3 regions of the Fictibacillus iocasae genome follow, and region 1 is predicted to be linked to each of the others. Evidence: riboswitches for the same ligand, from Rfam matches in the RefSeq annotation. Region 1 holds a riboswitch; each other region holds the start of a gene.
What was found. Region 1 has a riboswitch for S-adenosylmethionine ahead of ACFQPF_RS01140 (alpha/beta hydrolase). Riboswitches for the same ligand answer to the same signal wherever they lie in the genome.
Positions count from the first base shown of each region.

Region 2: another riboswitch for S-adenosylmethionine. It lies ahead of mtnK (S-methyl-5-thioribose kinase); the one in region 1 lies ahead of ACFQPF_RS01140 (alpha/beta hydrolase).
Region 3: another riboswitch for S-adenosylmethionine. It lies ahead of ACFQPF_RS18005 (LLM class flavin-dependent oxidoreductase); the one in region 1 lies ahead of ACFQPF_RS01140 (alpha/beta hydrolase).

Region 1 is NZ_JBHTCP010000002.1:241,514-252,100, forward strand. It holds gene ACFQPF_RS01135 (DUF6359 domain-containing protein) at 1-2,288, shown strand, start outside; SAM riboswitch class I at 2,474-2,589, shown strand; gene ACFQPF_RS01140 (alpha/beta hydrolase) at 2,667-3,476, shown strand; SAM riboswitch class I at 3,537-3,652, shown strand; gene ACFQPF_RS01145 (MetQ/NlpA family ABC transporter substrate-binding protein) at 3,855-4,676, shown strand; gene ACFQPF_RS01150 (hypothetical protein) at 4,689-4,847, shown strand; gene ACFQPF_RS01155 (hypothetical protein) at 5,053-5,910, shown strand; gene ACFQPF_RS01160 (response regulator transcription factor) at 5,989-6,675, shown strand; gene ACFQPF_RS01165 (sensor histidine kinase) at 6,662-8,074, shown strand; gene ACFQPF_RS01170 (hypothetical protein) at 8,156-8,302, shown strand; gene ACFQPF_RS01175 (NUDIX hydrolase) at 8,423-8,908, shown strand; gene helD (RNA polymerase recycling motor HelD) at 9,200-10,587, shown strand, end outside.
Region 2 is NZ_JBHTCP010000014.1:69,430-80,016, reverse strand. It holds gene ACFQPF_RS08675 (carbon-nitrogen family hydrolase) at 71-850, shown strand; SAM riboswitch class I at 937-1,094, shown strand; gene mtnK (S-methyl-5-thioribose kinase) at 1,213-2,415, shown strand; gene mtnA (S-methyl-5-thioribose-1-phosphate isomerase) at 2,419-3,480, shown strand; gene ACFQPF_RS08660 (sugar ABC transporter substrate-binding protein) at 3,477-4,616, shown strand; gene ACFQPF_RS08655 (sugar ABC transporter ATP-binding protein) at 4,613-6,118, shown strand; gene ACFQPF_RS08650 (ABC transporter permease) at 6,096-7,127, shown strand; gene ACFQPF_RS08645 (amino acid permease) at 7,598-8,941, shown strand; gene ACFQPF_RS08640 (LysE family transporter) at 8,938-9,561, opposite strand; gene ACFQPF_RS08635 (hypothetical protein) at 9,690-9,938, shown strand; gene ACFQPF_RS08630 (putative bifunctional diguanylate cyclase/phosphodiesterase) at 9,989-10,587, opposite strand, start outside.
Region 3 is NZ_JBHTCP010000052.1:137,441-148,027, forward strand. It holds gene ACFQPF_RS18000 (class I SAM-dependent methyltransferase) at 32-637, opposite strand; SAM riboswitch class I at 816-919, shown strand; gene ACFQPF_RS18005 (LLM class flavin-dependent oxidoreductase) at 1,016-2,413, shown strand; gene ACFQPF_RS18010 (ABC-F family ATP-binding cassette domain-containing protein) at 2,479-4,380, shown strand; gene ACFQPF_RS18015 (ferritin-like domain-containing protein) at 4,490-4,909, shown strand; gene ACFQPF_RS18020 (ABC-F family ATP-binding cassette domain-containing protein) at 5,136-6,692, opposite strand; gene ACFQPF_RS18025 (DUF2269 family protein) at 6,816-7,268, opposite strand; gene ACFQPF_RS18030 (YggT family protein) at 7,412-7,744, shown strand; gene ACFQPF_RS18035 (hypothetical protein) at 7,810-7,968, opposite strand; gene ACFQPF_RS18040 (hypothetical protein) at 8,088-8,609, shown strand; gene ACFQPF_RS18045 (serine hydrolase) at 8,612-9,376, shown strand; gene ACFQPF_RS18050 (L-cystine transporter) at 9,594-10,587, shown strand, end outside.

The DNA of each region.
Region 1 (10,587 bases):
ATATTGTTGGAACAGTTAAAGGTGGAACCGGATCGTCCATTTCATATCAGTTTGAAGGTCCCTTTACTCAAGATACAAACCTTGCTTTAGCTGATTCACCAAATGAAACAGATAAAACTAAAATCCTTGCAGTCCAGTTACCAGGTGGAGCGGTAAGAGAAGCCTTAAATCTCAAAGCACATTCTGAGAATTTAAAGAAAAAAATTCAAATAACAGGAGATTTACTTGTTTATTTTGGTGTTCCAGGTCACAAAAATGCAAAATCATTCTCATTTGTATCTGGGATCCCAGCAGAACCTCAAGCTGAAGTTGTAACCGCTTCAATTCCTCAAGGTGTTATTTCTAAAGGAACAACTGTAACACTTGAAACGAAAACTGAAGGTGCTGCAATTTATTACACACTTGATGGGACAGTACCGACGAAAGAGAGCAAAATGTATTCCGATCCTATTACAATTAACGAAGATACAACAATTAAGGCAATCGCAATAAAAGATAAAATGAAAGACAGTAGAGTATCAGAGTTTGTTTATAATGTTGCTATTTCAGGACTTCGCATCCATGACATTCAAGGTGAAAGTCATAATTCACCAGTGGACAAAAAGTATGTAGAAGGAGTAACAGGTATCGTGACATATGTCGCAGATGCTGACAATTTCTATCTTCAAGACACACAACCAGATGAAAATGAAAAAACTTCTGAAGGAATTCTTGTATATAAGAAAGGTCACGGCGTAGCAAAAGGTGACATCGTCACAGTGGCCGGTCAAGTAAAAGAATGGGTACTTGAAGGTTACAGCGACAAAATGAAAACAGATCTTGCTGTTACAGAAATCAACGCAACAAATACACTTATTAAACTTAATTCTTCAGGCAATGCTCTTCCTGAAGCGGTAACAATCGGCGAAGGCGGACGTCAGCAGCCGACTGAAATCATCGACAATGATAACTTTGGTCTTTTCGATCCGCAGCAAGACGGCATTGATTTTTACGAAAGCTTAGAAGGCATGTTAGTGAAAGTGGACAACCCTTCTGTCATCGCGCCGCAAAAAAATGGCGAGATCGTCGTGGTGCCTGATATTCATAAAAATAAAGAAATCAACGAAGCTGGCGGACTGAATATTACGGCTAACGACTTTAATCCAGAGCGACTATTTATTGATATGAATGATTATTCTTTTGTTGCTAAAACAGGAGACTATTTTGTAGGCTCTATTACTGGGGTCGTAAGCTACGGATATGGAAACTTTAAAGTACTGACAAATCGTGATGACCTTCCGCAATTTGTTGAGGGAACAACGGAACGTGAAACATCTGATTTCCATGAAAAACATAAAGAACTGACGATCGCGAGCTTTAATGTAGAGAACTTCTCTGCAGATGAAAATGGGACGAGTGATGAAAAAGTAACACGCATCGCAGGATCGATTGTTACAAACTTAAAATCTCCTGATATCGTTGGACTGGTAGAAATGCAGGACGGAAACGGTGCATTAAATAATGGAAACACTGATGCAAAAGAAAGTGCGGATCGCTTGATCGCTGAAATAGCAGCACAAGGCGGACCAAACTATGTTTACACAGATGTTGCTCCAGAAAACAATAAAGACGGCGGACAGCCAGGCGGGAACATCCGTGTCGGTTACATCTACAATCCAGAGCGTGTGAAGCTTGCAGAAGGTGTGAAAGGGACGGCGACTCAGGCTGTAACATTCAAGAATGGCAAGCTGACAGCAAACCCAGGACGTATTGATCCGACTAATGCTGCATTTGCAAGCAGCCGTAAGCCGCTTGCGGCACAGTTCGAGTTTAACGGCGAGACTGTCGTTGTTGTAGCAAACCACTTTAACTCAAAAGGCGGAGATCAGCCGCTGTTCGGAAAGAACCAGCCTCCATACCTAAAAAGTGAAGAACAGCGCCATCAAATTGCCGGTATCGTCAATAACTTTGTAAAAGAAGTAAAAGCGGACGATCCAAACGCGAAAGTTGTTCTGCTTGGAGACTTTAACGACTTCGAATTTTCAAAAACATTTGATATTCTCAAAGGCAGCGAGTTAACAAACATGATTGACGAAGTGCCATTTAAAGAACGCTTCACGTATTCTTATCAAGGAAACGCGCAAGTGCTTGACCACATCCTTGTGACAAACAACATGGCGAAAAAGACGAAAGTGGATATCGTCCACATTAACTCTCAATTCATGGAAGAGCACGGACGTGCGAGTGACCATGATCCAGTCATCGTTCAAATCAAGCTTGATAAAGTAAAAGACGTAAAAGTGAAGTAAACAGCTAGCAGCCGCTCGAGGATATTCCGAGCGGCTTTATTAGTAGGGTCCGGTACGTTTCTTTAAGCTGCAGCGCAGCAAATACGCCGCAGCTTAAAGAAACGTACCGGACCCCTTCACTGCATTGGACACTTGACACACCAACTTCAATTCATTACCATATACTTAATTTAATTGAACACAATCTCTTATTAAGAGCAGGCGGAGGGAATTAGCCCAATGAAGCCCGGCAACCATTCATGCTGAATGACCAGCGTGGAAACGGTGCTAAATCTAACAGCGAAAAGCTGAAAGATGAGAGGAACTCGGACGATCTACCAGATGCCCGCTTTCTCTCATGAGAGCGGGCATTTTTTTAATGAAAAAGGAGAATGAGTGATGGATATCGCAAAGTGTATACATTGGCGTGGACTGAAACTGAGAGCATCATTGCATTTCCCGGCCGCGTACAACACACATCCAAAGGGGATATTTCCTTTAATTATTATTTGTCACGGATTTACGAGCAGCCGTATTGGTGTAGACCGATTATTTGTTAAATCAGCTGTGCAGCTTGAGAGAGAAGGTAACATTGTTGTGCGATTTGATTATGCAGGTTGTGGTGAGAGCGAGGGTCAGTATGGCGAGAACTCATTTGATGACCTAATTGAACAAACTCAAACGGTAATCACCTTTGGAACGGAACTGCCGGGTGTAGACCGTAATCAAGTCACTTTGATTGGACACAGCCTGGGTGGTGCGGTAGCTGCTATTACTGCAGCAAAAGATCATAGAGTAAAGAATCTGGTTTTATGGTCTGCAGTAGGAAGACCGTATGATGACATTTCAGCTATCGTTGGACCGGCAGAATGTGACGAAATCGAAAAAAGCCGCTGTATTGATCATTTAGGTTACACTCTGACACCGAAATTTTTAGAGTCGCTGAAGCGTTTTAACCCTATCGAAAAAATAGCGAGATTTAACGGCCATGCACTGATTATTCACGGAACAGGGGACAAGGTAATTACATCAGAGTATGCCAAGCATTACGTTTATTCTTTAAAAGAAAAAGCCGAAAAGACGCTGATTCAAGGTGCGTGCCATACTTTTTCAACAGGACCTCATTTTGATCAGCTAATCAATAGAACGAAAAAGTGGATGCGATACAGAACAAGTAGCGAAGAACGCATGGCTAAAAAAACTTCATAAATAATGATTGACATTATTAACAGTATCATCCATAATACAAAGTAATTTGATAGGAATACACTCTTATTAAGAGCAGGCGGAGGGAATTAGCCCTATGAAGCCCGGCAACCATTCATGCTGAATAGCCAGCCATGAAAACGGTGCTAAATCTAACAGCAAAAGCTGAGAGATGAGAGGATAATCGGATGTCTACTGAAACCCTCTGTCTCTTAATGTAAAGACAGAGGGTTTTTGTCATGTTTTCCGCCTCTTAAAGAGTAATTGTCAAAAGTACAGGAGGGTGCAAAATTCCGGAGTGAAAAAGGTTCAGCCCGAAGTCACTTCAGAGCTAAAGGTTTGTCAGAAAAACCATTAAAGAGAATTTAGGGGGCAATAAAAATGAAAAAGATATTAAAAGGTTTGGCAATAGGGGCACTTGCACTAGGATTGACAGCTTGTTCTGATGCAACAAGTGGATCAGAAAAAACAACCAAACTTACTGTAGGAGCATCCAACGTACCGCATGCAGAAATTTTAGAAGAAGCAAAACCATTGCTAAAGGATAAGGGCATTGATTTGAAAATTGTTACTTTCCAAGACTACATCCTACCGAACAAGGCGCTTCACGAAAAAGAAATTGACGCCAACTATTTTCAGCATATTCCTTATTTAAATCAGCAGTTAAAGGAAAATGAAGAATATGACTTTGTAGATGCTGGCCCTGTACATATTGAACCAATGGGTGTGTACTCCCACAAATATAAGTCATTGAAGGAGCTTCCGGATGGAGCGCTGGTTATTCTTAGCAACTCAGTAGCGGAACATGGGCGCATCCTATCTATCTTCGAAAAAGAAGGGGGAATCAAACTAAAAGAAGGCAAAGGATATGAAGCGCAGCTTAGCGACATCACAGATAACCCAAAGAACCTGAAATTCAAAGCAGACATCGAACCAGGCCTTCTTACAAAAGCATTTGAATACAAAGAAGGCGACGCGGTCGTCATTAACACGAACTATGCTATTGACGCTGGTCTAAATCCAAAGAAAGATTCTATTGCTTTAGAAGGACCGGATTCACCGTTCGCAAACATCATCACAGTCAACAAAGGAGATGAGAAGAAGGAGGGAATCAAAACACTTGTAAAAGTGCTGCAGTCTGAAGATATTGCCGAATTCATCAACAAAGAATACAAAGGGTCCGTCTTGCCAGTCAGCAAATAAGGAGATAGAACATTGGATAAAGATCACCTTTCTTGGCAAAGAAAAGTTATGACAGAGGACGTTGAACTGAGTCCTTATTTAAAGAAGGTCATGGCAGATGCCGCTTCACAAGCTGCTAACCACAAAACCAAACGCAAACTCTATCAAAAAAGAGTGAGCAAGCGAATCTAACAAGAATTATTTCGGGGTCCGGTACCATCACAAAGAAAAGGGGCAATCACGCCGATTTTCTTCATTGGTACCGGACCCCGATTTTTTTGTTTTTAATATACTTAATTTTTCTTCTGACATCGACCTGACATATTGGTGGGATACATTATTAATGCGGGACGAACTATTGCCTGTAAAATTCACCATATAACAGGAGGAATGAAAGATGTTTAAATCAAAAAAATCAACATATGTCGCAGCGGGCATGCTTTCACTCGGTTTAATTGGAGCGGTGCCGGTACTTGCGGCAACGGACCATGATAATTCAAAAAAAGACATTAGAGAAAATGCAGCTGAACACTTCAATAAAAAACGGCATCACCATAGCGGGCATGGTTATAAATTGGATCCAGCCATCATTAAAGCAAAAGCAAAGATGCTAGGTATCAGTACTTCAGGTAAAGAAACAGAAGAAATTTCTCGAGAGGTTCGAGAAACGGAACTGAAGAAGCGGGCAAAAGAAAATAACGTCACGATTGATGGAAAAAGCTTCCGAGAAATATCGAGAGAAATTATACAAGCCGAATTGAAAAAGGAAGCTCAAAAGCTTGGTGTGAGCATTGATGACAAAAATTTCCGCCAATTAGCGGAAGATGTAAGGACTGCCACAATGAAAAGTGAAGCCAAGAAGCTGAACATTAAAACAGAAGGAAAAGAAATAAGAGTGCTTGCTAAAGAGGTCCGCGAAGCAAAGATCTCAAAAAAAGCAAAGGAACTCGGCATCTCTTCATCGAATAAAGAAACGCACGAAATTGTTCAAGAAATTCGCCGAAAGCAGATCCTTAGTTTAGCTGATAAACTGGATATAACAGCCAAAAACAAAACATTAGAAGAGATTGTGCGTGAAATGGCTGTCAAACACCCAGATGAACTGGAAAAGCTTGACCTTTTTCAAGAGAAGAATCGGAATTTCTTTCATATGAAAGGGTTTGAAAAGTACGGAAACAATGATCATAAACTCAGAGGCGGGCCTGCTGGCGAAACCCTCAGTGACGAAGGAGCATTTTCAGAAGCTGGAATCTAATTAAACGTGCAAAACGATGAACCCCGGTATCGATATCGGGGTTTTTATTTTACAATGAACGGTAAGGAGTGAGCTCGGATGAAAACCATATTGGTTGCAGAAGACGAAGTATCAATCAGTGCTGTACTAAAAGCTTATTTGCAAAATGCAGGTTATCGGGTGGTACAAGCGTTTGACGGGCAAAGCGCGATTAGCTGTTTTCACCAGTCAGAACCCTCCCTCGCAATTCTTGATGTGATGATGCCCGAGCTAGACGGATGGCGAGTGCTCAAAAGAATTAGAGAACACAGCACATGCCCAGTTATCATGCTCACTGCACTCAGTGATGTGTCTTCCAGGCTCGCAGGTTTGAACGGAGGTGCGGACGACTACATCGCCAAACCATTCATCGGTGAAGAAGTAGTGGCAAGAGTTCATGCAGTGCTGCGGCGCACAGAGCAGTCAAGACGGATGGAAGAGGAGAAGGCAAAATTCGGCAGGCTGCTGATTGACTGGCGTTCACATGAAGTTTACCTCAACGGCATCTCGATTGAAATGACCCCACGGGATCTGTCATTACTTCTCTATTTGGCAAAGCATCCGAACCGTACGTTTACACGCGACGTTTTAATACAGCAAGTGTGGGGTCTCGATTACTTTGGAAGTGACCGGGCGGTGGATCTATCCATTAAACGCATTCGAAAATTGCTGGAGAATTGGCCGGCAGAAGATGGTGAGATTAAAACATTCCGGGGAGTGGGGTATCAATTCCATGTTAAGAAATAACAGCCGAACGACACTCTTAAGGTTCTGGACTACTCGCTATTTTGCCATCCTTTGCATCGGTCTTATTGTTATTGGGACGATTGCTGCATTATGGATTCGCCATGCTGCCATTGAGAACCGGCTGGAGCTGTTTAAATTTATGGCTGAGGATATTGCCTTATCTGCCGTGAGCCAACAGGAAGGCCGCTATGAGCGGCGCGGGGGATTGCCCGGTCTTATAAAAGACCGCGAGAGGTTTCTAGGTGAGCTAGATAAACCACCTGCCATTTTCGTCGTGAATAATGAGGGAGAGGTCCTCTTTTCCAATAAGCGTAGGCACGAGTTTAAGCGGCAAGGAAGGCTTCCATCTTATATCTTGAAAAATAAAGAGTCGGTGCAGGAGATAAAGTCTGATGATGCAGACGTGTTCATGGTGAAAACACCAATTGTTACAGATCTAGGCAACAAAATAGGATATGTTCTAATCACACAGTCTAAAGAAGAACTAACGAGGGTTAACCAAGAATTTCGTCTTCTGGCAGTCATGCTATGTTCACTGGCATTATTAGGATGGATTGCCATCTATTATTTTTCACGCAAGATCTCTCTGCCAATACAGAAGGTCGCTAACGCGGCTTCACGTATTCGTGATGGAAACTACAGCTTTTCTCTTCCGGAAGATGTGAAAGAGAGAGAAGTGTATGAACTCGTTCAAGGATTCCGAGACATGGCGGAAAAGCTGCAGCAGCTCGAATCATTGCGTGCTGAGCTTCTTGCAGGAGTCACCCACGAGCTGAAGACGCCTGTCACCGCTGTCAGCGGCCTGCTGCAGGCCATAAGGGACGGCGTCGTGGAAGGAAAAGAGATGGACGAATTTATAGCCGCTTCCTTAGCAGAGACAGAAAAAATGGAAAAGATGGTCGAGGATCTTCTGGACTTTAATTCTTTCACAGCCAACGCTGTACCTGTCAAGCTAGAGCAGCATAATGTATTACACCTGCTGAAAGAAATTGTTCACCAATGGGAGCTTGTTCACCGCGTAAAAATCTCACTAGTCTCAGAGATCAATGCTTCTGCTAGTATAAGAACCGATTCACTCCGCTTGCAGCAGATTATCGTCAATCTCCTAAACAATGCTAAGCATGCGAGTGATCAGAACACCGATATCACGGTGAGGCTTGCTGTAATTGATAAACAGTTTACCATAGAAGTTACTGATTATGGCTGCGGCATTCCAGAAGAAGAACAGGACATGATTTTTGAGCGTTTTTACCGAGGGAATGAAAAGAAATACAAGGTGCGAGGACTTGGTCTTGGGCTTCCCTTCAGCAAACTGCTCGCTTCAGCAATAGGCGGACAATTAGTTCTGCACAGCAGCGTGCAAGGGAAAACGGTATTTCGACTACGATTACCAAGGTGATGAAAACTTTTTTAAAATAATAAGTTTCGCGCTAACAGGACCAGGGTATAGTCACTATAAAACTGGTAAGGAGGGATGGTTATGCATACGAGCATTCATAATGAGCCTCTATCGAAAAAGCCAGAAGTCGTCTTGCCGATTCAGACTGCCGCAATGATCGCGAAACCGCCAATAAAGGATGAGGCGAAGAAACCGGAATACACTACTACATTTTTAAACCCAAATTAACCTGAAAACCTGGCAAACGCCAGGTTTTTTTCATTGCTGTCCAAATAGAATATTTCCAAAAAAAACCTTTCCGTATATAATGAGAGAGATGGAAACCGCCGATACGGGAGTGTGAATTTATTGACAACGGCCTTTGTGAATTGGGGAGAATCAAGAGTGAAATTGACTTGGGAAGAAACGAGTCTTCTCCCTGCCAATGATTTCATAACAAGTGCCCATGGCTTTTGTGTTAAAGAGAATAAGCTTTTATTAGTGAATTTATGTGATAGAGGCTGGGATTTTCCTGGCGGACATATGGAACCTGGAGAGCGTCCAGTTGATTGCTTTAAACGGGAGGCTTTAGAAGAAGGCTATGTAGCAGGTGATTGTGAATTATTGGGATACATAACGGTTGATCATAGTGAAAACCCAGCTTGGACAGAAAACAGCCGATATCCTAAAATAGGCTATCAAGTGTTCTATAAAATGGATATCAAAGAATGGCTTCCATTTGAGGGTAAACACGAATCTGTTCAGCGCAAATTAATCGACCCTACAGAAGTTTCCCTATATTATCGAAACTGGCACGTTGTTTATCAAGGAATATTAGACTGTGCGCTGCGGTAAAATGAAGAGAGTTCATTGACTGATGAAAAAGGAAAGCACTCGACTATCGTCAATACGTTACGACAGGAGAGACTTCTATAGAATCTCTTTTTTGTCACTTTATCTGTGATGATTTATAACCTAGTCAAACAGTATAAGAATAAAGTATAAAGTCAACTTAGGCTGACTTACAGACTTGGCTTCAGCCAAGTTTCTTTATTTATCCAGAGTATTTTGTTTTGAAAGTGGAGGTAAATACCTTACAATGATTCTTCATACTTGGAACGTTAAGAATGGGGGATGAGAGCGAATATGGATACATGGGAAAAGGAATGGCTGGACGAACAGCAGCGAGTCGATCATCTTTCCTCTAAAATTAATAAAAAAATGAACACCATCGATCAATTGCTTGGAGGCAAGAAGGGAGAGGTCGTTGAGATACGGAAAAATTTTTGGGAAGACGTAACGGTTAACTTTGAGGATGCTGCGGAAGCGGCTGAGACGGCAGCAAGCATCCGTCAGCAGGCGGAGCTATTATCCGAGATTGAGCGAAGTCATCAGGGTGCCTCACAGCAAATGAAAACGTACGAAAAACTCAAAAATTCTCCTTACTTCGGTAGAATTGATTTTAAAGAAGAAAACGAAACAGCTGCTGACAACATCTACTTAGGCATCGCTTCTTTTTATGATGAAGAAACAAATGACTTTCTAATCTATGATTGGCGCGCGCCGATCTCGAGCCTGTATTACGACCACGGTCTTGGGACGGCATCGTATACGGCACCTGGCGGAGAAGTAGAAGGCGAGATGAAGCTGAAGCGGCAGTATATTATTCGCGGCGGAAAAATTAAAAGCATGTTTGATACAGGGGTGACGATCGGAGACGAACTGCTGCAGGAGGTCCTCGGAAACGAAGCGAACGCCCAGATGAAAAGCATCGTCGCGACCATTCAGAAGGAACAGAACGAAATTATCCGCAAAACAAGCGGTGAATTAATGATTGTACAAGGAGCTGCCGGCTGCGGCAAGACATCAGCCGCACTGCAGCGAGTGGCGTATTTGCTGTATAAATACCGTGAATCCTTGAATGCGAGTGAAATCCTTCTTTTTTCGCCAAATGCGATGTTTAATACGTACGTGGCAAATGTGCTGCCAGAGCTTGGTGAAGAGAACATGGCACAGACAACGTTTCAAGCCTATATCGAGCACCATTTGGGCAGCGACTTTGACATTGAAACGCCGCTTCAGCAGATGGAGCATATGCTCTCCACTCAAAACAACGATGGATATGAAAACGAACTAGCCGGGGTCCGGTACAAGGCGTCTCTTTCTTTTTTAGAGAGCATCGAACAGTACTTAGAATCGTTAAAGAAAAGCGACATGGTGTTTCGCGGCATTCACTTCCGAGGGCGGCCTATCGTATCTGCAGAAGAAATCACTCATTACTTTTATTCGTTTGATGAGAACATGTCCATACCAAACCGCCTGAAGCTGGTTACCGAATGGATACAAAAAGCAGTCCGGGAGTTTGAGAAAAAAGAACGGAAAGAAGAATGGGTGAAAGAACAGCTTCATTATTTGGATGAAAGCGTGTATACGAAGCTGTATCATAAACTGCGCAAGAAGAAACAGTATTCCAAAGACACGTTCAACGATTTGAATCGTGAGGAAGAAGAGCTTTCCGCCGTAATCGTCCGAAA
Region 2 (10,587 bases), on a different contig from region 1:
TTGAAATTCTAATGAGTAATGTTATACGCTATGTTTAATTCTGTCAAAGAAATTTTCGGAGGGCAAACAATTGAAAATTACGTGCGCGCAATTTGATGTGATCTATGGAAATCCAGAAGAAAACAGAAAGAAAGCCTTACGATGGATCACTCAAGCTGCTGAAGATGGAGCAGAAGTCATCGTGCTGCCGGAGCTGTGGGATACAGCTTATGACCTTGAAAGACTTGGAGAGATTGCAGATACAGAAGGCCGTAACGCGATTTCTTTTTTAAGCGGTCTTGCTAAAAAGCATCACGTCCACATCGTTGGAGGTTCCATCGCTTATGAAAAAGACGGGAAAGTTTCCAACACCATGCTTGTGTTTGACCGTGATGGTACCTTGAACGGACAATACAGCAAAGCACATTTAATCCGGCTCATGAACGAAGAAAAGTTTATTACTGCAGGAAGTGAAACCGCACATTTTGCAATAGATGATGTTCAGTGCGCAGGATTGATCTGCTACGATATAAGGTTTCCGGAGTGGGTTAGAAAAATTGTGCTTGAAGGCGCAAAGATTGTGTTTGTTCCCGCTCAATGGCCAATTCAGCGTGACAAACACTGGCGCACTTTGCTGACGGCGCGTGCCATTGAAAACCAATGCTACATTGTTGCATGCAACCGTATAGGAAAAGACCCTGCTAATACGTTTGCCGGACAATCTCTCATTATCGATCCTTGGGGTGAAATTGTGGCAGAAGCAGGCTCTCATGACGAAACCTTGCTGTCAGCCGACATCGATCCTGCTCTCTCAGATGAGGTAAGATCTCGTATTCCTATTTTTGAAGACCGACGAGAAAATTTGTATTAAACTTTTGTTGACAAATTGTTATTACATGTTTTAGTATAACAATTATGAATTGTCAGTCTAGTGTGACAAGTAATCAAATAGCACGTCTCTTATCAAGAGCAGGTGGAGGGAATTGGCCCGATGAAGCCCAGCAACCGACCGTAATACCATTGTAAAATGGGGCTCCATTCACATGGGGCCGCAAGTAAAGCTTGCGCATGGCACGGTGCTAATTCCAGCAAACAATCCGTTTGCGAGATAAGAGGCACGGAAACAAATATTCCGAGCCTCTTTCTTATGAAAGAGGCTCTTTTATTTTGGTCATGTTTGTAAATTTAACGAGAATCATTAATAATCACAAAAGGTTTTTAGGGGGAATAACAATGACAGTACTCACAGAGAACACATATAAGCCGCTGACTAACGAAGATGCGGCTGCTTTAGTAAGAAAGCTGAAATTAATAGACGGCCATGATCTTGCTGTTTCTGAAATAGGCGATGGCAACTTGAACCTCGTCTTTCGGGTTCAAAGCAGCACTGAATCTATTATTGTGAAGCAAGCTCTGCCTTACGCGAAAGTGGTTGGTGAAAGCTGGCCGCTGACATTGGATAGAGCGAGAATCGAAAGCGAAGCACTCATCCTTGCGGCAAAATATGTTCCAGATCTAGTACCAAAAGTACTCTACAGTGACAGCACTCTCGCTGTCACGATAATGGAAGATTTGTCAGATCACTCTATTTTAAGAAAGAGCTTGATAGAAGGCACTGCTTTCAGCAAACTAGCAGCTCACATTGGACAGTTCACGGCAAGAACAGCTTTTTATACAAGTGATTTTTATTTGCATCCGTTCGAGAAGAAAAAGCTCGTGCAGCACTTCAGCAATCCAGAGCTCTGTAAAATCACGGAAGATCTCGTCTTTACAGATCCTTTCTTCGATCACGACACAAACGAGTTTTCCTCTGCATTAAAACCTGATGTTGAAAAAATTTGGAATGATGAACTGCTGAAAAAAGAAGCGGCAACATTGAAGTATCAGTTCCTTACTCAAGCGGAAGTGCTGCTTCACGGAGACCTTCACACAGGCAGTATTTTCGTCACGGAAAAATCAACAAAAGTCATTGATCCTGAGTTCGCTTTTTACGGTCCGATAGGTTTTGACCTTGGCCAATTTTTTGCCAATATCGCTTTAAATTATTTATCTCAGCATCACCATTCTTCAGAACCGTTCAACCGCAAAGAGACTCAGGAAACGTTATTGACTGTCATTCAAGAGACATGGACTGTTTTTCAAAACGAGTTTACAAGACTTGTTCATGAGGAGAGCAAAGAAGTTTTCGCTCGTACTCCGGGTGTGTTACAAAATGTTCTGGAAAAAACCTTCATTGACAGTGTTGGGTTTGCAGGATGTGAGATCATCCGCCGTACAATCGGACTTGCGCACGTTGCTGACTTAGACAGCATCCCGTGCGAGGATGTACAGCTCTTCCTCAAAAAGAAAGCGCTGCATCTTGGCACATCGTTGATCAAGTCTAGAAAATCCATTTCGTCTATCGAGCAATTCACATCCATCATAAGAGGAGCATAAATCATGAGTTTTACACAAACCGAAATTTCATCAGTCCGGTACAGAGGCGACCATTTGCTTATATTGGACCAGCAGCAGCTTCCCGAACATACGGTTTACTTAAACGTTACAAAAATTGAACACGTTTGGGATGCGATTTCTAAACTTAACGTGCGTGGTGCACCGGCAATTGGAATCGCCGCTGCATTCGGCCTCGTAATTTGGACTAAGCAGTATAAAGGCGAGGATTTGCCTGCGTTTCTTGCTGCTTTGCAGAAACAGCATGACTATCTTGCCACTTCCCGTCCGACTGCTGTCAATCTGTTTTGGGCGATACGCCGTATCACAGAAGCGGCGGCAAAAGCAGAAAGCGTCGCGCAAGCTGTGTCTCTGATTGAATTAGAAGCTCTTTTAATTCAAAAAGAAGATGAAGAAACGTGCCGCAAAATCGGCGAGCATGCCCTCTCTCTTTTAAAGAACGGCGACGCGCTCATGACGATCTGCAATGCAGGAGGCATAGCGACCGCCCGTTATGGAACAGCACTTGCTCCCTTTTATATTGCCAAAGAAAAAGGATGGAATCTTTCGGTATATGCAAACGAGACGCGCCCGGTGCTGCAAGGCTCCAGATTGACAGCCTGGGAGCTTCAAGCAAATGGAATCGATGTGACCCTTATCACCGATAACATGGCTGCTCACACTCTGAAAACAAAAAACATCGCTGCTGTGATCGTCGGCTGCGACCGTGTCGCCGCTAACGGTGATACAGCAAATAAGATTGGAACATTCGGGCTGGCACTTCAGGCAAAAGCGCTTGGCATCCCCTTTTACGTTGCCTCTCCTCTATCAACGGTCGACCTCGAAACAAAGTCAGGCGATGACATCCCGATCGAGGAACGTCCTGCAAAGGAAGTCACACATTTAGCTGGCAAACGAATCGCACCTGAAGGGATTAAAGTATTTAATCCTGCGTTTGACGTTACACCCGCTCAATACATTTCAGCAATCGTCACCGAAAAAGGCATTGTAACAGGAGATTATAAAAATAAGCTGCCTAAGCTATTTCAGGAGGATCAATCATCATGAAACAATGGAAACCCGCAGCATCAGCACTGCTTGCCTTCAGCCTTCTTCTTGCCGGCTGTTCAAGTGAACAAGATGCGGTAAGCAAACCGCCAGCTACACAGAATAAACAAGAAAAACCATCACAGCCGGCAAACGCTGCTGCAGGATCAGAAACGTCAAAAGAAATACCTGATGCTGTTAAAAAACCTCTGAAGATCGCTGCGATCGTTCAGCTATCGATCGGAACGTTCTCCTCTCAATATGCGCAAGGCTTAAAAGAACAAGTAAACGAATTTGGCGGGGATGTCCAGATTTATAATGCGGATAATGATTTATCCAAAATGGCGTCTTATGTGGAAAATGCGGTCAGTCAAAAAGTTGACGGCATCCTGCTTGACCACGGACGTGCCGATGCACTCGCGCCAAGCGTCAAAAAAGCCGTCGAAGCTGGAATTCCGGTCGTCGCTTTTGACAGCGACTTGAACATTCCTGGTGTAACCGTGATCGACCAGGACGATTACAGTCTTGCGTGGAACTCGCTGCGCACCCTCGCACAAGACTTAAACGGAAAAGGTGAAATCGTGTATGTATGGGTCGGCGGATTCACACCGATGGAACGCCGAAACGTCATCTATGAAGCGTTCAAAAAGCGCTATCCGAACATAAAGGAAGTCGCACGCTTCGGAAATGCCAGCCAAAATACAGCTCTTGATACACAATCCCAGATGGAAGCGCTGCTTCAGAAATACCCGAACAAAGGCGACATCGATGCTGTGTTTGCACCGTGGGATGAATTCGCAAAAGGAGCTGCCAGGGCGATTAAACAGGCCGGCAGAGATGAGATCAAAGTATACGGCATCGATTTGAGCGATGAAGATCTTCAGCTTATTCAAGAAAAGAACAGTCCGTGGACAGCTACTGCTGCAACAGACCCTGCTGATGTAGCCAAACTGCAAGTTCGTTTCTTATATCAAAAGGTTGCCGGTGAGGAAACACCGCAAATATACAGTGTTCAGCCTCATCTTGTGCAAAAGAGCGCTCTTCCTGAACAAAAAGTGAGCATGAACGATATCGGCAAGTACGTTGAGGGCTGGGGCAAGTCAGACGCCGCTATTTCCGCTTGGATGGAAACATTGAGCAAGGAACAGAAAAAATGAACGCACTGATATTAAAAGATATCCGCAAGTCGTTCGGCCGCCAGACGGTGTTAAAGGGTGTCAGCTTCTCACTTCATGCAGGTGAAATTCACGCTTTATTAGGTGCAAACGGTGCAGGAAAAAGTACTTTAATGAAAATTCTCTCTGGCGACTATTCAAAAGACAGCGGATATATCACGATCAACGGACAGGAAGTTTCTATCTCATCGCCCCGGGAGGCGATGAAACATGGTATTGAAATGGTTGTACAAGAACCAGATACCGCTCTTATCCCCTCTTTAAGCGTAACCGAGAACGTGACGATGGAGGACCTGTTATCAGGTCCTTCCTTTATAAACTGGAAAAGTACCCGAAAAAAAGCTAGAGAAAACCTTGCACTTGTCGGGCTCAACATAAGTGAGGATAAGCTTTTATCAGATTGCACCATCGCTGAGAAGCAGCTTATCCTGCTTGCACGTGCTTTATCAAAAAATGCCACATTTATCATCCTTGATGAACCGACAGCAGCACTTAGTGAAAAGGAAACGGAGAGGCTGTTTTCGGTTATACAAAACCTGAAAAAGAAAGGGATAGGCTTTGTTTTTATCTCACATCGCCTTCCTGAAATTTTCAGCACAACAGACAGAGTCACCGTATTAAAAGACGGACTCGATGTGTTTTCAGCTGAGACGAAACAGACAACTGCTGATGAAATCGTGCATCACATGATCGGCTCGCTGTTAGAAAAAGAAAAAGAATTCACTTCACACCGTACAAAAAACGTTCTGCTAGATGCCCGATCATTCTATATCCCGAAATCAGGCAAGACTATTTCCTTTACGCTTCAAGAAGGTGAGGTGATCGGCATCGCAGGCCTTGTCGGTGCTGGAAAAACGGAAACGGCAAGAGCGTTATTCGGTGCAGATCTATCGCCTAGTCCGCTGACGATTAGAGGAAAGGACAAAACATGGTCTTCTCCTCAAGATGCGGTATTAAACGGATTGGCATTCATTCCTGAAGAAAGAAGAAAAGAAGGTATTCTCACTTCCTTTTCACTCAGTGACAATCTTGCGCTGCCATCTCTGGCAAAATATACGTCAAAAGGTTTTCTCTCTTCTTCTACTATTGATAACGCGGCTGCAGAGTGGATTCAAAAACTCGGAATTAAAGCGGAAAGCCCAGCTGTGACTGCCGGCCTTTTAAGCGGAGGAAATCAGCAAAAAGCGGCGATCGGAAAGTGGCTGATGCACGGAGGGGATATTTTTATTTTTGATGAACCAACGAAAGGAATCGACATCCGCGCAAAAGAAGATGTTTTTTCTCTCATTCAAACGCTGGCTTCTCAGGGAAAGGGCATTTTGTATTTTACGAGTGAATTGAATGAGCTGTTTGCCGTTGCCGACAAGATCCTCGTCATGTATAACGGTGAAATCACTGCCCAATTTTCAAGAGAAGAAGCGACATACGAGCATATCATGCATGCCGCAACAGGAGGTCAACATGTCACAGCCCATACTTCATGATCAGCAGCAACCCGCACTAAACCGCCAGCACCTGGCAAGTAAACTTTATCCGTTTTTATTCAAATACGGTACGCTTATCGTTATCGTGCTGACGGTTATCGTCTTCAGCATTTTAAACGACCAGTTTCTTTCTTATAAAAACTTCGCCGATATTTTGCGAAGCATTTCTATCATTACACTGCTTGCGATCGGCGTTACCATCTCTCTCATCGTAGGAGGTTTTGATCTGTCTGTCGGTTCAACAGCAAGCCTTGCGACCGTCACAAGTGCTGCAGTTCTCGTCCTTTACAGACAGGAAACACTCATCGCTATCCTTGTTCCGATAGCTGTCGGACTTTGTGTTGGTTTGCTCAATTCATTCTTGGCCGTAAAAGTCAGGCTGCCTGATATGCTTGCTACTCTTGCTGTTATGTATATCGTCAATGGGCTGCATTTAACGTTTACAAAAGGATTTTCCATTTACAACAACATGCCGCTTGCTGATGGCGGAACAGCACCTGGTGTTTTTCTTCCATCCTTTTTGTTCATCGGTCAAGGTGAGGTACTGTCTATTCCCATGCCGGTCATCATCATGATCGCTGCCGTCGTGATCGTTCATATTTTCTTGAATTATACACGCCCTGGCCGCCTTCTTTACGTGACAGGCGGAAACTTCGAGGCAGCCCGCCTCTCTGGCGTGCCTGTCAATCGGTATAAAATGTATGCTTACCTGCTTTCCTCCTTATTCGCTTCGCTTGCAGGCATCGTGCTTGCATCAAGAATCGGAACTGGACAAGTATCAGCAGGCGCTCCGCTTTTAATGGATGGTGTAGCAGCCGCATTTATCGGCTTCTCTGTCTTTGGAGCCAACAAACCAAACGTCATCGGCACCTTCTTCGGCGCCGTGCTCATCGGAGTCCTCTTAAACGGACTCACTATGCTGAACGTCCCTTACTATGCTCAAGACATCGTCAAAGGATCCATCCTAATCGGCGCCCTCGCGTTCATGTACTACGCCAAAAAGAATTAGCGTATTTTGGTTTCTATTTAATTTAAGATGATTACAAAAGCAGGTACGACTAACCGTAATATCTTAATCAACTTTGAATCCTTCATTGATAAGTTGATCGCAGTGAAATGCGCCGACTCCTCGAAAGTGAAACTCACATTTTCTTGCGTTTGATGTCTTGCTGCGCCGCCTTCCTTATCCTGCGAGTGGGAGTGAGGAGGTGAGACCTTCCAAAGGCGCTTGCGACGGAAGGGCTCACCCCTCTGGATAAGCATGCGCCTGTAACGGAGATTAACCACTTCTTAGATTTCTATAAACAGTTTTTCGATATAAAAGTACACTTCAACACTTCTCTGTTACTCAATAAGGTTTAATACAGAAAAGCATCCAAACGGATGCTTTTTCTCATTTTCTGTAAAAGTAAATAACTGGCTGAATATCTTCCCTCTCACTATTCAATCCTATAGAAGAATGGGAAAGGTGGGATTGTAATGAAGAAAGGCGGCTGCAGCACAACTGCACCGAAAGGCGAATTAAAATGGTGGCAGCTCTCTCTCATTGGGGTAGGCTGCATTATTGGAACGGGCTATTTTTTAGGATCTGGCATCGCGATTAAAACGACCGGCCCTTCTGTACTTTTGTCGTATCTGCTAGCAGCAGTATGTACATATATTGTTTACAGCGCGCTTGCAAAAATGTCTTCTGCCGATCCGCAAAAGGGCTCGTTTTGTGCATACTCTGAAAAAGCGTACGGCCGTTGGGCAGGATTCAGCTGCGGATGGGTTTATTGGACATCAGAAACACTGATTGTCGGCAGCCAATTAACGGCACTATCCATCTTTTCTCAATTTTGGTTTCCGCACGTTCCGCTTTGGATATTCGCTGCAGGTTACGCACTGTGCGGGCTTGCTGTCATAGTGATTGGCACAAAAGGATTTGAACGGGTTGAAAACATATTGGCCATTATCAAGGTTGCAGCCATTTTTATGTTCATCATCATCGCCATCCTCGCCTTCTCCGGTGTTCTCCACGGAGATGGATTCAAACCCAAAATTCCAAGTTCGGTTCCTGACTTTTTTGTCAATGGGTTTTCTGGCTGGTGGAGTTCCTTGCTGTTTGCCTTTTATGCTTTTGGAGGCATTGAAATTATGGGACTTATGGCGATTAAGCTAAAAGATAAAGAGGATTCTCTCAAAGCCGGTCGCATCATGCTCCTTGTTCTGGCTATCATTTACACCGTTTCGATCGGCCTTGCTGTTACAATGGTTTCTTGGACGGTGTTCAATGACAAAGAAAGCCCTTTTGTATTGGCGCTGCAAAACTTTGATCTTCCTTTTTTTCCTCATATTTTTAACGGAGCATTGCTTATTGCTGGTTTCTCAACGATGACTGCTTCATTATTTGCTGTTACTTCCCTGCTTGTCACGTTAGCAGAAGGAGGAAACGCTCCCGAAATTTTTGAAAAAGGAAAGAAAATCAAGAACATACCTTGGCCGTCACTTCTCGTTACCATAGGCGGAATCAGCTTCTCGATCATTCTATCTTTGGCCATGCCCGGCAAGGTATATGAATATTTAACAACCGGTGCTGGTCTGATGCTTCTTTATAACTGGGCATTTATCCTTTTGTCTTCTTATAAATTGATTGAATTAACACTTTTTGAAAAAGGAAAAAACATCGCCGGGTTTTTGCTCATTTTCGCAGCAATCAGCGGCACGTGCTTGGAGAAAACAAGCCGCACAGGATTTTTTGTCAGCTTAGGCTTTTTATGTGTCATTGTGCTCGTGTTGTTAAAAATGAAACGTGTTTGGAAAAACGAGAGTTCGGTTTCCTAAAAAAGAAATAAATACGCTTCATAACCAAAGTAAAGACCAAAAGCAACCAGACATAACCCGGATATTCTCGAGATTGCGACCAATATTCTATCGTCAAGAAATTTACGGAAGCTGCTGGACACGACCGCCATCGTGAAATCCCAAAACAATATTCCGATGAAAATGGCTCCGCTGTAAAGAAGCAGCTTTTCCATGCTATAGCGTGAAGCCGTTTCAGCAAGAATAGAGCCGTATATGCCGATCCAAAACAAAATGGTGAGAGGGTTCGTAAGTGACATGAGAAAGCCAGCAGTGAAGCTCCTTCCTCCTTTTTCCGTGTAGGATGTCTGCTTTTTCATATCATTTTGCTTCATGTTCAAACTTTCAATTCCTGTATATAAAAGAATAAAGCACCCAAATAACCAAAGAAACGCTTTGATAAACGGCGTATTAATATATTGTACAAGCCCTAGGTACACAAGCAGCATATACAGCCCGTCCGCAAATGTCGCACCAAGTCCAATCATCCAGGCGTTGAAGAAACCATGTTTAATTCCTCTGTCCATCTGTGCAGCGTTCACAGGGCCGATCGGGGCAGCCAAAGATATTCCGAGCAAAATGTATTTGAAGAAGACAAGCATAAATAACCTCCCGTTCAAAAGTGGACAATCCAGATGCATGTCTAAGTTTATTCTGATTTTTGTTCAATAAGAACCGTGCATAATTGCCCTCTCATGTGCAAAAACTGACGTAAAAAGGAGCGGTTCACGTGAATGAGAACATGATTCATGAAGCACTATTGTCGGTGCGCCAGGCAGATGCTGCAATAATAGAAGCACAAGCCAATTCTTCCTCATCTGCCTATCAGAATGCTAAAAATATGATGCTTACTGCGGAGGACATGCTTCATAAGGCAGGAGATGGTACTACTGAAGAAGAGAAGAAGAGTCTTCACCGGGCGAAGGAATATATGAAGCACTTAAAAGAAACACAAGCGGCCATCGAGGACCGACAATAAATAAAACGGGCAAGAGCGATATGCTTCTTGTCCGTTTTTTTTGACTAGCCTCATCTTTTTTGAAGCAACTTTCTTGCTGCCTCACGATCGACGGGTTTGCTTATATAATATCCTTGTATGTGCTGACACCCAAACTGTTTTAACAAAGCCATCTGCTCCGCCGTTTCAACACCTTCAGCTACAACATCAACCATTAATACCTGGCACATTGTAATAATCGCCTTCACGATGGCAATATCCGTTTTGTTATAGCCATCATTCAAAAGGTTCTGAATGAACGTCTGGTCGATTTTCAGAATATCAATAGGCAAATCCTTAATATAGCTGAGTGCACTATACCCTGTACCAAAATCATCAATAGATAATTTGATGCCAAGAGCCTTTAGCTCTTTCATGATGTTCAAGCTATGCTGTACGTTCTCGATCATAATCGTCTCTGTCAGTTCTAGATGCAGAAATGTCGGATCGATCCCTGTGCTCTCTAATATTTCTTTGACTTCAAAAATAAAATCAAGGCTTTGTAGCTGTCTTCCTGATACATTAACGGAAACAGAAAGCCGTTGGTTCCCCTCTTCATGCCAAATTTTCAACTGCTTGCATGCCTCCAGCATTACGAAGCGTCCGATGTCACTTATGATGCCCATCTCTT
Region 3 (10,587 bases), on a different contig from region 1:
ATTTGTCAAACATAATAAATTGAATTTTCTGTTATTTAAGTGCTGTTACTGTAACGGCGTTAACAGGTTTCATCTCTTTTGTATGAACCGTAATGCTTTTGAACCCAGCCTGTTTTAAATATAACGAAATCAATTTACCGTTTTCTTCAGCGGTCACATCGTCTGCACCCTTTTCATGTGGCTGGAGCGTGATCGCGATGCTTCCGCCGTCCTTCAACCAGTTCTTCACGGTTTGTAAGTCGCCCACTGGATCTTTCCAGATGAAAATAGAATTGACAGAATAAGCCTTATCATATGTGCCTGAATTCTCGTTTGCGAGAGCCACAGCAAAATCGTAAAGCACCACGCGACCTTCTTTTACAAACTGCTCATTTCGCGATTCAGCGTGCTTTTTCATATCAGCCGAAATATCATAGCCGGTTACATGGCAAGTAGGGAATTTGCGGCAAATATACTCAATCCCCTTTCCAGGGCCATAGCCAATTTCAACGATGGATTCTCCATCCTGAATGTTTAGTAGGGAAGTCGTCCATTTATTCAGGCGTCTATTTTCGAACGCCATATAACGTCCTGTCAGCTTGCCGACCAGTCCAGTCGGCTTCTCAAACTTGCGAAAAATATACTTTCGGATACCCATAGCCACTAACCCCCATCATTATATTCTAATGCTTGTATACCCATAAACCACCACATTATAAAAGCTCTCTTACTAATAATGAGGCATTTAACAGATGATATAACAGAATTTTCGAATATTTAGGTTGACATATGCATCACTTACCTGTAACTTAATGAACAAAGTTTAATAGTTTCATTTCTTATCCAGAGAGGTAGAGGGACTGGCCCTATGAAACCTCGGCAGCAGGCTTGCAAAAGCACTGTGCCAATTCCAGCAAGCGTCAAGCTTGAAAGATAAGAAGAGCAGCTTCTGCAACATGTCATTTCACGCCTCTTCTTATTTTGTAGGAAGAGGCTTTTTGTATGGGCCATAATCACAAAATGATGGAGGCGTAAAATGGCAAAGCAGATCGTATTAAACGCGTTTGAAATGACGAGTGCAATGCACAACTCACACGGGTTATGGAAGCATTCAGAATCTAAAAGGCACAGAGGATATAAAGATTTAGCTTATTGGGTCAAGATGGCCAAGCTTCTTGAAAAAGGAAAGTTCGACGCTGTCTTTTTTGCAGACGTACTCGGTGTGTATGACACATACAAGCAAAGCAAAATACCATCCATAAAAGATGGCCTCCAAATTCCGGTGAATGACGGCGCGTTTGTCATACCGGTCATGGCAAGTGTGACGAAGCACCTGTCTTTCGCGATGACCGTGAGCACCACGTATGAACAGCCGTTTGGCAACGCGAGGCGCTTTTCTACCCTTGATCACTTAACAGACGGAAGAATCGCATGGAACGTGGTCACCTCCTATCTGCCAAATGCAGCACGCAATTTCGGTTTAAAAGACATGGTGAAGCACGACAAGCGCTATGAGATCGCCCATGAGTTTCTCGAAGTCTCTTACAAGCTGTGGCAGGCGAGCTGGGAAGACGGAGCGGTAGTGGAAGACAAAGAAAAAGGGATATTAGTAGATTCAACGAAAGTGCATGAAATTAATCATTCAGGAGAGCATTTCAGTGTGGAAGGACCGCACTTAAGCGAGCCGTCGCCGCAGCGCACGCCGGTTATTTATCAAGCGGGAACATCAGAGAAAGGCCGGGCGTTTGCTGCCCAGCATGCAGAATGCGTGTTTGTCGGCGGACCGACTGCCGAGAGAATCAGATTTTATGCGAATGATATTCGCCGCAAAGCCCAAGAGTATGGCCGGAACCCTGCTCATATTAAGGTGTTCTGCTTTCTTACCGTAATTGTGGCAGAAACATCTGAAGAAGCCGAAGCAAAATACGAGGAATACAACAAGCTGTGGAGCGCGGACGCGGCGAAAGCACAGTTCGGCGGTGCGAGTGGATATGACTTGGATGAGTATGCGAAGCAGGATCCAAGCCAGAGCTTCGAGTTCAAGAAAACGGAGCATGGCCATTATAAAGCAGCATCACTTACGAAGGACGCATCGAAAAAGCTGTCCATAAAAGAAGCGCTGGAACGGCTCGAGCATATTGACCGGAACGCGGTGATCGTAGGCAGCCCTGTAGCCGTGGCGGATCAAATACAGCAGCACTTTGAAGAATCGGGAGTGGATGGGTATAATCTCAACCATCTTGTGACACCGTCCTGTCTTGAGGTGTTTATCGAATTGGTCATTCCCATTTTGCAGGATCGGGGATTGTACAAAAAAGAATATAAAGAAGGGCCACTCCGGCAAAAGCTGTTCAGCCATGATAGCAGCACACTGCCGGATGATCATCCTGGCAGCAGGTATCGTGCGGGAAGTCTTCTCGCCTCTTCGCAATAGAGATTTTCAATATGACCGCTGTTGCTATACAATATAGTCAGCATACTAAACAAGGCGGTTAACCAATGAGCATTTTATTAGCAGAAAACTTAACAAAAACATATGGCGAAAAAGTATTATTTGATGGCATTTCATTCTCCATTTCAGAGAATCAGAGAATCGGGTTGATTGGAACGAATGGGACGGGGAAATCAACGCTGCTGAAGGTGCTGGTCGGGATTGAATCGATCGAGAACGGCAAACTGACGCACGCTAATTCCTTTCATGTGGAATACGTTCCGCAGCAGCCAGAGCTGGAAGAAAGCTTGAGCGTGCTAGAGCAGATCTATTACGGCGACTCCGTAATCATGCAGACGATGCGCGAGTACGAGAGAGCGCTGCTCGAAATGGAGAAAGATCCGACAGATGAAAAGAAGCTGTCACGCCTTATGAAAACACAGCAGAAGATGGATGAAAATGAAGCGTGGGAAGCCAACACAGTCGCTAAGACGGTGCTCACAAAGCTCGGTTTGAATGACTTTTCTCAAAAAGTGAAGCATCTCTCGGGCGGACAGAAAAAAAGGGTGGCGATCGCAAAGGCACTTATTCAGCCGGCGAACCTGCTCATTCTTGATGAGCCGACGAACCATTTGGACAACGCGACCATTGAATGGCTCGAGCAATTTCTGTCGCAATACAAAGGCGCGCTGATCATGGTCACGCACGACCGTTATTTCTTGAACCGGGTGACGAACCAAATCTTCGAGCTCGATCATGGCCGTTTATTTGCCTATGAAGGCAATTATGAAACGTATTTAGAGAAGAAGGCCGATCGCGAAGAGCGTGAGGCAGCGAGTGAGGACAAGCGCCAGAACCTGCTGCGCCGCGAGCTGGCATGGCTGCAAAGGGGCGCCAAAGCACGCACCACCAAGCAGAAAGCGCGCATACAGCGCGCAGAGGAGCTTCAAGAGGTTAAGGGTCCGCAAAAGCAGGGAAGCATTGAATTTGCGATCGGGTCGCAGCGCCTTGGCAAAAAGGTCATAGAACTGAAGGGTGTCACAAAGTCCCTTGGCGGCAAGATGCTTGTTAACAATCTGGACTACCTCATGGTGCCAGGCGAGCGCCTTGGCATCGTAGGACTGAACGGCAGCGGCAAAACGACGCTGCTCAACATCATCGCGGGAAGAGTACAGCCGGACAGCGGCGAGGTGGAGATCGGGGAAACGGTCAAGATCGGCTATTATACGCAGGACCATGACGAGATGGACGGTTCACTGCGCATGATTGACTATATTAAAGAGGTCGCTTCTGTCATCTATACGGTTGATGGCACTCCGATTACAGCAGAACAGATGCTCGAGCGCTTCTTATTTCCTCGTTCTGCTCAATACACGTACATCCGCAAGCTGTCAGGCGGAGAGCGGCGCCGTTTATATTTGCTGCGCGTATTGATGGGCGAGCCGAACGTACTATTCTTAGATGAGCCGACAAATGACCTTGATATTCAGACATTGGCCATCTTGGAGGATTATCTAGATCATTTCCCTGGTGTTGTAGTGACCGTATCACATGACCGTTATTTCTTGGACAGAGTCGTCGATAAGCTGCTGGCGTTCGAGGGTGATGGAACGATTCGCCGCTTTCAAGGAGCGTACAGCGAGTATATGGAAGAAAAACGTGAGCGTGAGGCGAGTGCTGCTGCACACCTTCAGGCACAGCGTGCAGCGGCTGAAGACAGCGCGCCTAAAAAAGAGAAAAAGAAGAAGCTTTCTTACAAAGACCAGCAGGAATGGGACACGATTGAAGACCGCATCATGGCGCTTGAAGAACGGAAAACGGAGCTGGAGCAGGCGATCATCGCCGCTGGAAGCGATATCGGAAAAATCAACGAGCTGTTCGGTGAACAAAAGAAGATAGAAGCTGAGCTTGAAGCAACGATGGAGCGATGGGAAGAGCTGTCGCTGCTTGTTGAAGAGCTGAATAGCTAAAGGATAAGAGAGTCTCCTCATGGAGGCTCTCTTTCATTCTGTACACGAAACCTAGGCATGTGCATACGATAAAGCACATGGAACAGGCGGGAGTGTGGACACAATGTTTATGTTCGGTCGGGCACCACAGGATGCTGGGTTGGCAGCGGAAATTGAAAAAGCGTTAAACGGCGAGTACAGTGCCATCGCTTGCTATGAGCAGTTAGCGCAGCTTGCTCCGACAGCAGGTGAACGAGAAAGGATTCTAGAAATACGCAGCGATGAGATCAAGCATTATCAGGTGTTTAATGATATTTACACGCAGCTGACCGGCAGGCAGCATCAGCCGCAAATGACTGAGAAATGCGCCACTGTGTATAAAAAAGGGCTAGAAGCTTCAATTGAGGACGAACAGAAAACGGTTGATTTTTATATGGAAATCGCCGATAAAGCGCAGAATCCATACATCAAACAGCAATTTGAAAGAGCTGCGGCAGATGAACAGAACCATGCGGTATGGTTTTTGTATTATTACACGAAATTGAGATGAAAATGGATTCTTTTCTTGATGTTTTTTTCGGGGATGCAAGATCCGCGGGCGTGTTCGACAAGCTTGCGGCTGACTTCGAGTGATGCGCGGGCGAGTTTTAACCATTTGCGGCTGACAATCTGCCATTGCGGGGAATCCTCTGCATTCATCGGACAACATTCCGTTATTTACCATATTAACACAGCAAAAAGAGGATGTACCCGCACGCGGGAACATCCTCTTTTCGTTAAAACACCTTCGTCGTCCAGCTTTCGCAGTTCCAAACATCCGTCGCCACTTCATTATAAAACTCTGGTTCATGGGAGATCAGGATGATGCTACCTTTATAAGCCTTCAGCGCACGCTTAAGCTCTTCCTTCGCGTCAACGTCTAAGTGGTTCGTCGGCTCATCGAGCACGAGCAGGTTCGTCTCATGATTTATCAGCTTACATAGGCGGACCTTCGCCTTTTCGCCTCCGCTGAGCACTTCGACCTTGCTTTCAATATGCTTGGTTGTCAGTCCGCATTTTGCTAAAGCGGCACGCACTTCATGGTGTGAAAAGCCTGGGAACTCGCTCCAGATCTCTTCAATGCACGTGTTGTAATTGGCCGTTTTCACTTCCTGCTGAAAATAGCCGACTTCTTGATGCTCGCCGCGTTCAACAGATCCGCTGACTGGCTTGATCTCACCAAGTATGCTGCGCAGCAGCGTTGTTTTACCGATTCCGTTCGCTCCGACAAGCGCGATCTTCTGGCCGCGTTCCATGCGGAGGTTAAGCGGCTTTGACAACGGCTCGTCATACCCGATCACAAGATCCTTCGTTTCAAAAATCAGCTTACCGGACGTGCGGCCTTGCTTGAAATGAAACTCCGGCTTCGGCTTTTCTTTCGCCAGTTCAATCACATCCATTTTATCCAGCTTCTTCTGCCGTGACATCGCCATGTTACGCGTGGATACACGCGCCTTGTTGCGTGCTACGAAGTCTTTCAGCTGTGCCATTTCGGCCTGCTGTTTTTTATAAGCAGACTCGAGCTGGGCTTTCTTCATTTCATAAATGCCCATAAAGTTGTCATAGTCGCCGACATATCGGTTCAACTCTTGATTTTCCATATGATAGATCAAGTTAATGACACTGTTCAAGAACGGAATGTCATGCGAGATCAGAATGAACGCATTCTCGTATTCCTGTAGGTAGCGCTTCAGCCATTCGATATGAACTTCGTCTAAATAGTTTGTCGGCTCATCCAGCAAAAGGATGTCTGGCTTTTCGAGCAGAAGCTTGGCGAGGAGAACCTTCGTGCGCTGTCCGCCGCTTAGATCGTTAACATCGCGCTCAAGGCCGATATCTTCTAAACCGAGACCTCTCGCGATTTCCTCGACCTTTGCATCAATCACGTAAAAGTCATTGTTCGTTAATGTGTCTTGCAGCACACCGACATCCTCAAGCAGCTTTTCCAGCTCCTCGGGTGTCGCTTCGCCCATTTTTTCATACATCCCGTTCATTTCAGCTTCCATATCCAGCATGTATTGAAACGCGCTTTTCAGCACATCGCGAATCGTCATACCCTTTTGAAGAACAGTATGCTGATCCAAGTACCCGATGCGCGCTTTTTTCGCCCATTCCACTTTTCCTTCATCAGGCTTGAGCTTGCCTGTGATAATGTTCATGAAAGTCGATTTCCCTTCACCGTTCGCACCGATTAATCCGATGTGCTCACCCTTCAGGAGGCGAAATGAGACATTATTAAAAATAGCACGGTCGCCAAAGCCGTGGCTTAAGTTTGATACGGATAAAATACTCATCTATAGAACACCTTTTTCTGTCAGAAGTCGTTTACTGCTTCATTATAGTATTGAAAAGGAATTGACTCAACCGCAGAAACGAAAAAAGCCTTCCAATTGAAGAAGAAGGCTTCAAGAATCCGTTTAAAACGGCTTCACAGACATTAAGAAGATCATGATGACAGCTGATGCATGAAGGATATAGCTGTAGCTATCGATTTTTTTATGTATAGCATAGTAATCGGAAGACAATGCATCTCCTTCATTTCGCTCGACAGCGGCTTCTAGTTCCTTCATTTGTTTTGGGATAAGAGCAGCAACAATGACTTGGGCGGCAAGATAAATGACGAGAGAGCCGACAAACCATATTTCGGTAAATAAGGGCGTGTGAAGGAATCCCATTATCAAGCCGGTTGAGAGCAGGGTAAGACTGCCGATCTTTGGCAGAATCTCCACCTGTTTGTTTACGCGCAGAGCAAATTGAGCCTGTGAAACCGTTTTTGGAAATTTTGTAATAAATGGCATGGCAAAGCTAGCACCAAGGCCGACAACAGCAGCGATGACGTGAAGAAGTACTAGTGTTCCGTAAAGCGTCATGAACGATATCCCCCTTTAAATAATCACACACTTATGCTATTCGACTGAATGGTGGGATAGTCCTTTTATCCTATGATAAAAGGTTAGAAAAGGAAAAAAGAGGGGAACAGTCAAGTAAACCATTCAGTTAAGGAGCGATTAACATGGGACGAGCCGTTGCAATGATTATCAGCATCGTGGTCGGAGTCATCCAGGCGATCCTCGGATTGCGTCTGTTGTTCAAATTATTTGGTGCCAATGAAAACGCGCCATTTGTTCAGTTGGTCCTCTCTCTTAGTGAACCGCTGCTTTATCCGTTCCGAGCTATCTTTCCAATGATTGATATCGGCAGGTTTGAGCTCGAACTTTCTACATTAGTGGCCATCATCGTGTATGGCATTGCAGGCTATTTTCTTAGGAGATTGTTCACAGTAGGTCGCACGAGAAAAGATCGCGATGTCATCATCCGCGAAAGAGGAACGCCGAGTAAGTTTTAAAAAAGTGGAAGGAGCCCTTCTCAAGCGCGTGAAGAGAGGGCTCCTTTTTACCCAGATAGCATCGTTTACTCTTCTTCTCTGCGATTCTTGAACGCCTCTTTCGTGGCGAGTGATTCTGAATCTGTCTCATCAGATGCCTGTACAATGCGTGGCTGAAGGCTGTTATCTGGAAACTGGCCGGGATGGCCTTTTTTCTTATGTTCAAACTCTTTACCTCGTGACAATTGTGTTCACCTCTTTTCTCCCTTCATTTTTTCCTTTTGCCGGAAAAATATGTTTTCTGAAACTTTCACGCTGCTCATACGTTGGTTAAGAAAAGGGCGGTAGTAAGGAGTGATATAGAATGAAGGAAGTATACTTTAAAGACAATTTCTTTTCACGAGGGATCACAGAGATTTTCAATGAAAATCAAGATCAGATCGGATATTTAGATTTGAAGAGTGCCTTTACATCCTCAGTCGCTGTTTGTGGACTTGATCATAAAACACACATTGAAGGACGTTTCAGCGGATTTTTCAAGGGCCGCTGGATCATAACTGGACAAAACAAAGTGGAGCTTGGAAGGTTGCAGCAAAGCTTCTCTTTCACAAAGAGGAAGTTTGTATATGAAACGGCTGATCGAGGGAATTACACGATTGTATCTAAAGTGTTCTCAAAGGAATATCAAATATTAAATGAAAAAGAAGAAGAGGTTGTCTGCTTTGAAAGAGTGAGTGGTTTTTTTGAAAGCCGTGCATACAAACTTGTCAACCGGTCTGAACTTCTATCCACAGAAGAATGGACAGCCGTGGTGATGGGGGTCAACATGTTTGAGAAAATGAGCAATGACGGTGGAACAGCTGCCATGGGCGGAGCGGTCACGTAGCCATGAGGCTCAAAAAAGAACTTCACCAGCTCGCTTCCTCTTTTAATGGAAGTGCTAGTGTACAAATACAATTCACTGACTGGAGTATGGAAATCAACCCAAATAAAAAAATGAAATCGGCGAGCTTGATCAAGCTCGCCATTTTACTGGAAGGATACAGCCTAATAGAGCAGGGAGAATTAACTTCAGGCGAGATCTTGCCAATCAATCCTGAAATGATGACAGGTGGGGCGGGCATCATTTCTAGGCTGTCTGTTAGTAGACCATTCAGCGTTCAAGATATGCTTACACTGATGATCGCGGTCTCCGATAATACAGCGGCGAATGTGCTCATTGATTTGCTGGGGATGGATCGAATCAATGAGAGATGCAGACAAATCGGCTGTGTAAACACACAGTTACAGCGAAAAATGATGGATCTTTCATCACCACATGAAAATTGGATAAGCAGCAGGGACACCGTCTTACTAATGAGGAAAATATACGAGCATCCCCTCCATCAGGATATGATCCCTGTCCTTAGTGGACAGCAGTTCCGCCATAAACTGCCCGCTTTGATGAATCCACAGCTTTTCGTGGCGAACAAAACAGGGGAGCTGTCAGGCGTTGAGCATGATGCCGCCATCATCATGAAGGAAGGCGGCGAGCCCGTTTATGCGGCTGTGTTACTCACTGACTTTACTGACTCTGATGAAGCACTGCTTCTACATAGAAAAATCGGGAAACTTTTGTCTCAATATATGATGAATAATTTGTCCGGTCAGTGAATAGATTGTACAAAACTGAATACACCAACGACCAGGACACGAGCTCAAACGATAAACCCGCATTCATTCCATTGCTGTTGAATGCGGGTTATTTATGTGCTGTTGGGCTGGAGAAAGGAGGAAAGAAGAATTGTAAAACGGTAATTCATACTTGACGTATCGGAATAGTTATATTACTTTTGGTAAGCGACTACTTTTTTAAGAGGGGGAACCCAGGATGACGACTTACCTGGTCTTATTGAATCTCGCCGTGATGGCTGTACTGATCGGTGTTTTAGTGTATATGCAGCGAAAGCATGTTTCATTTTCCAAGCGTGTGTTTGCAGGTCTTGGACTTGGTATTATATTTGGATTTATTCTTCAGTACGCATACGAACCAGGCTCCGAGGTTGTAGCAAAATCTGCCGACTGGTTCTCGCTGGTAGGCGGAGGTTATGTAACATTTTTGAAAATGATCGTTATGCCGCTTGTTTTCATCTCCATTCTGTCCGCATTCACGAAATTAAAGCTTTCCAATAATATCGGTAAAATCTCTACCTGGATTATTGGACTGTTGATCGCAACGACTGCTGTAGCGGCAGCTGTCGGCATAGCATCAGCGGTAGCCTTTGACCTTGAAGCCGTACAGATCGAGCAAGGCGATGCAGAGAATGCACGAGGAGAAGAGCTGGAAGGAACGTTTGGAACCGTTAAAGACTTGACGCTTCCGCAGCAGATTTTATCCTTGCTGCCAGCGAACCCGTTCCTTGATTTCACAGGCGCACGGCCAACGTCTACCATCGCGATTGTCATTTTTGCCGCATTCCTTGGTCTCGCCTATTTAGGTGTTAAAAAGAAAAATGAAGAGCAAGCCGCAACATTTGCGGGAATCGTCGATGCATTCTACGGTGTGATCATGCGAGTGGTGACCCTGATCCTTCGCCTGACTCCATATGGTGTACTCGCGATCATGACCAAAACGGTTGCGCTGAGTGACCTAGATGCTATCACAAAGCTCGGTAAGTTCGTTATCGCTTCCTATGTGGCACTTCTCGTCATGTTTGGCATCCACTTACTCATGATCACGCTGTCAGGGCTGAACCCTGTCACCTATATGCGAAAAGCATTTCCGGTACTATCCTTTGCCTTCACATCACGAACAAGTGCAGGGGCGCTGCCGCTTAACATCCGCACGCAAAAAAGCTTAGGCGTTCCGGATGGCATCGCGAACT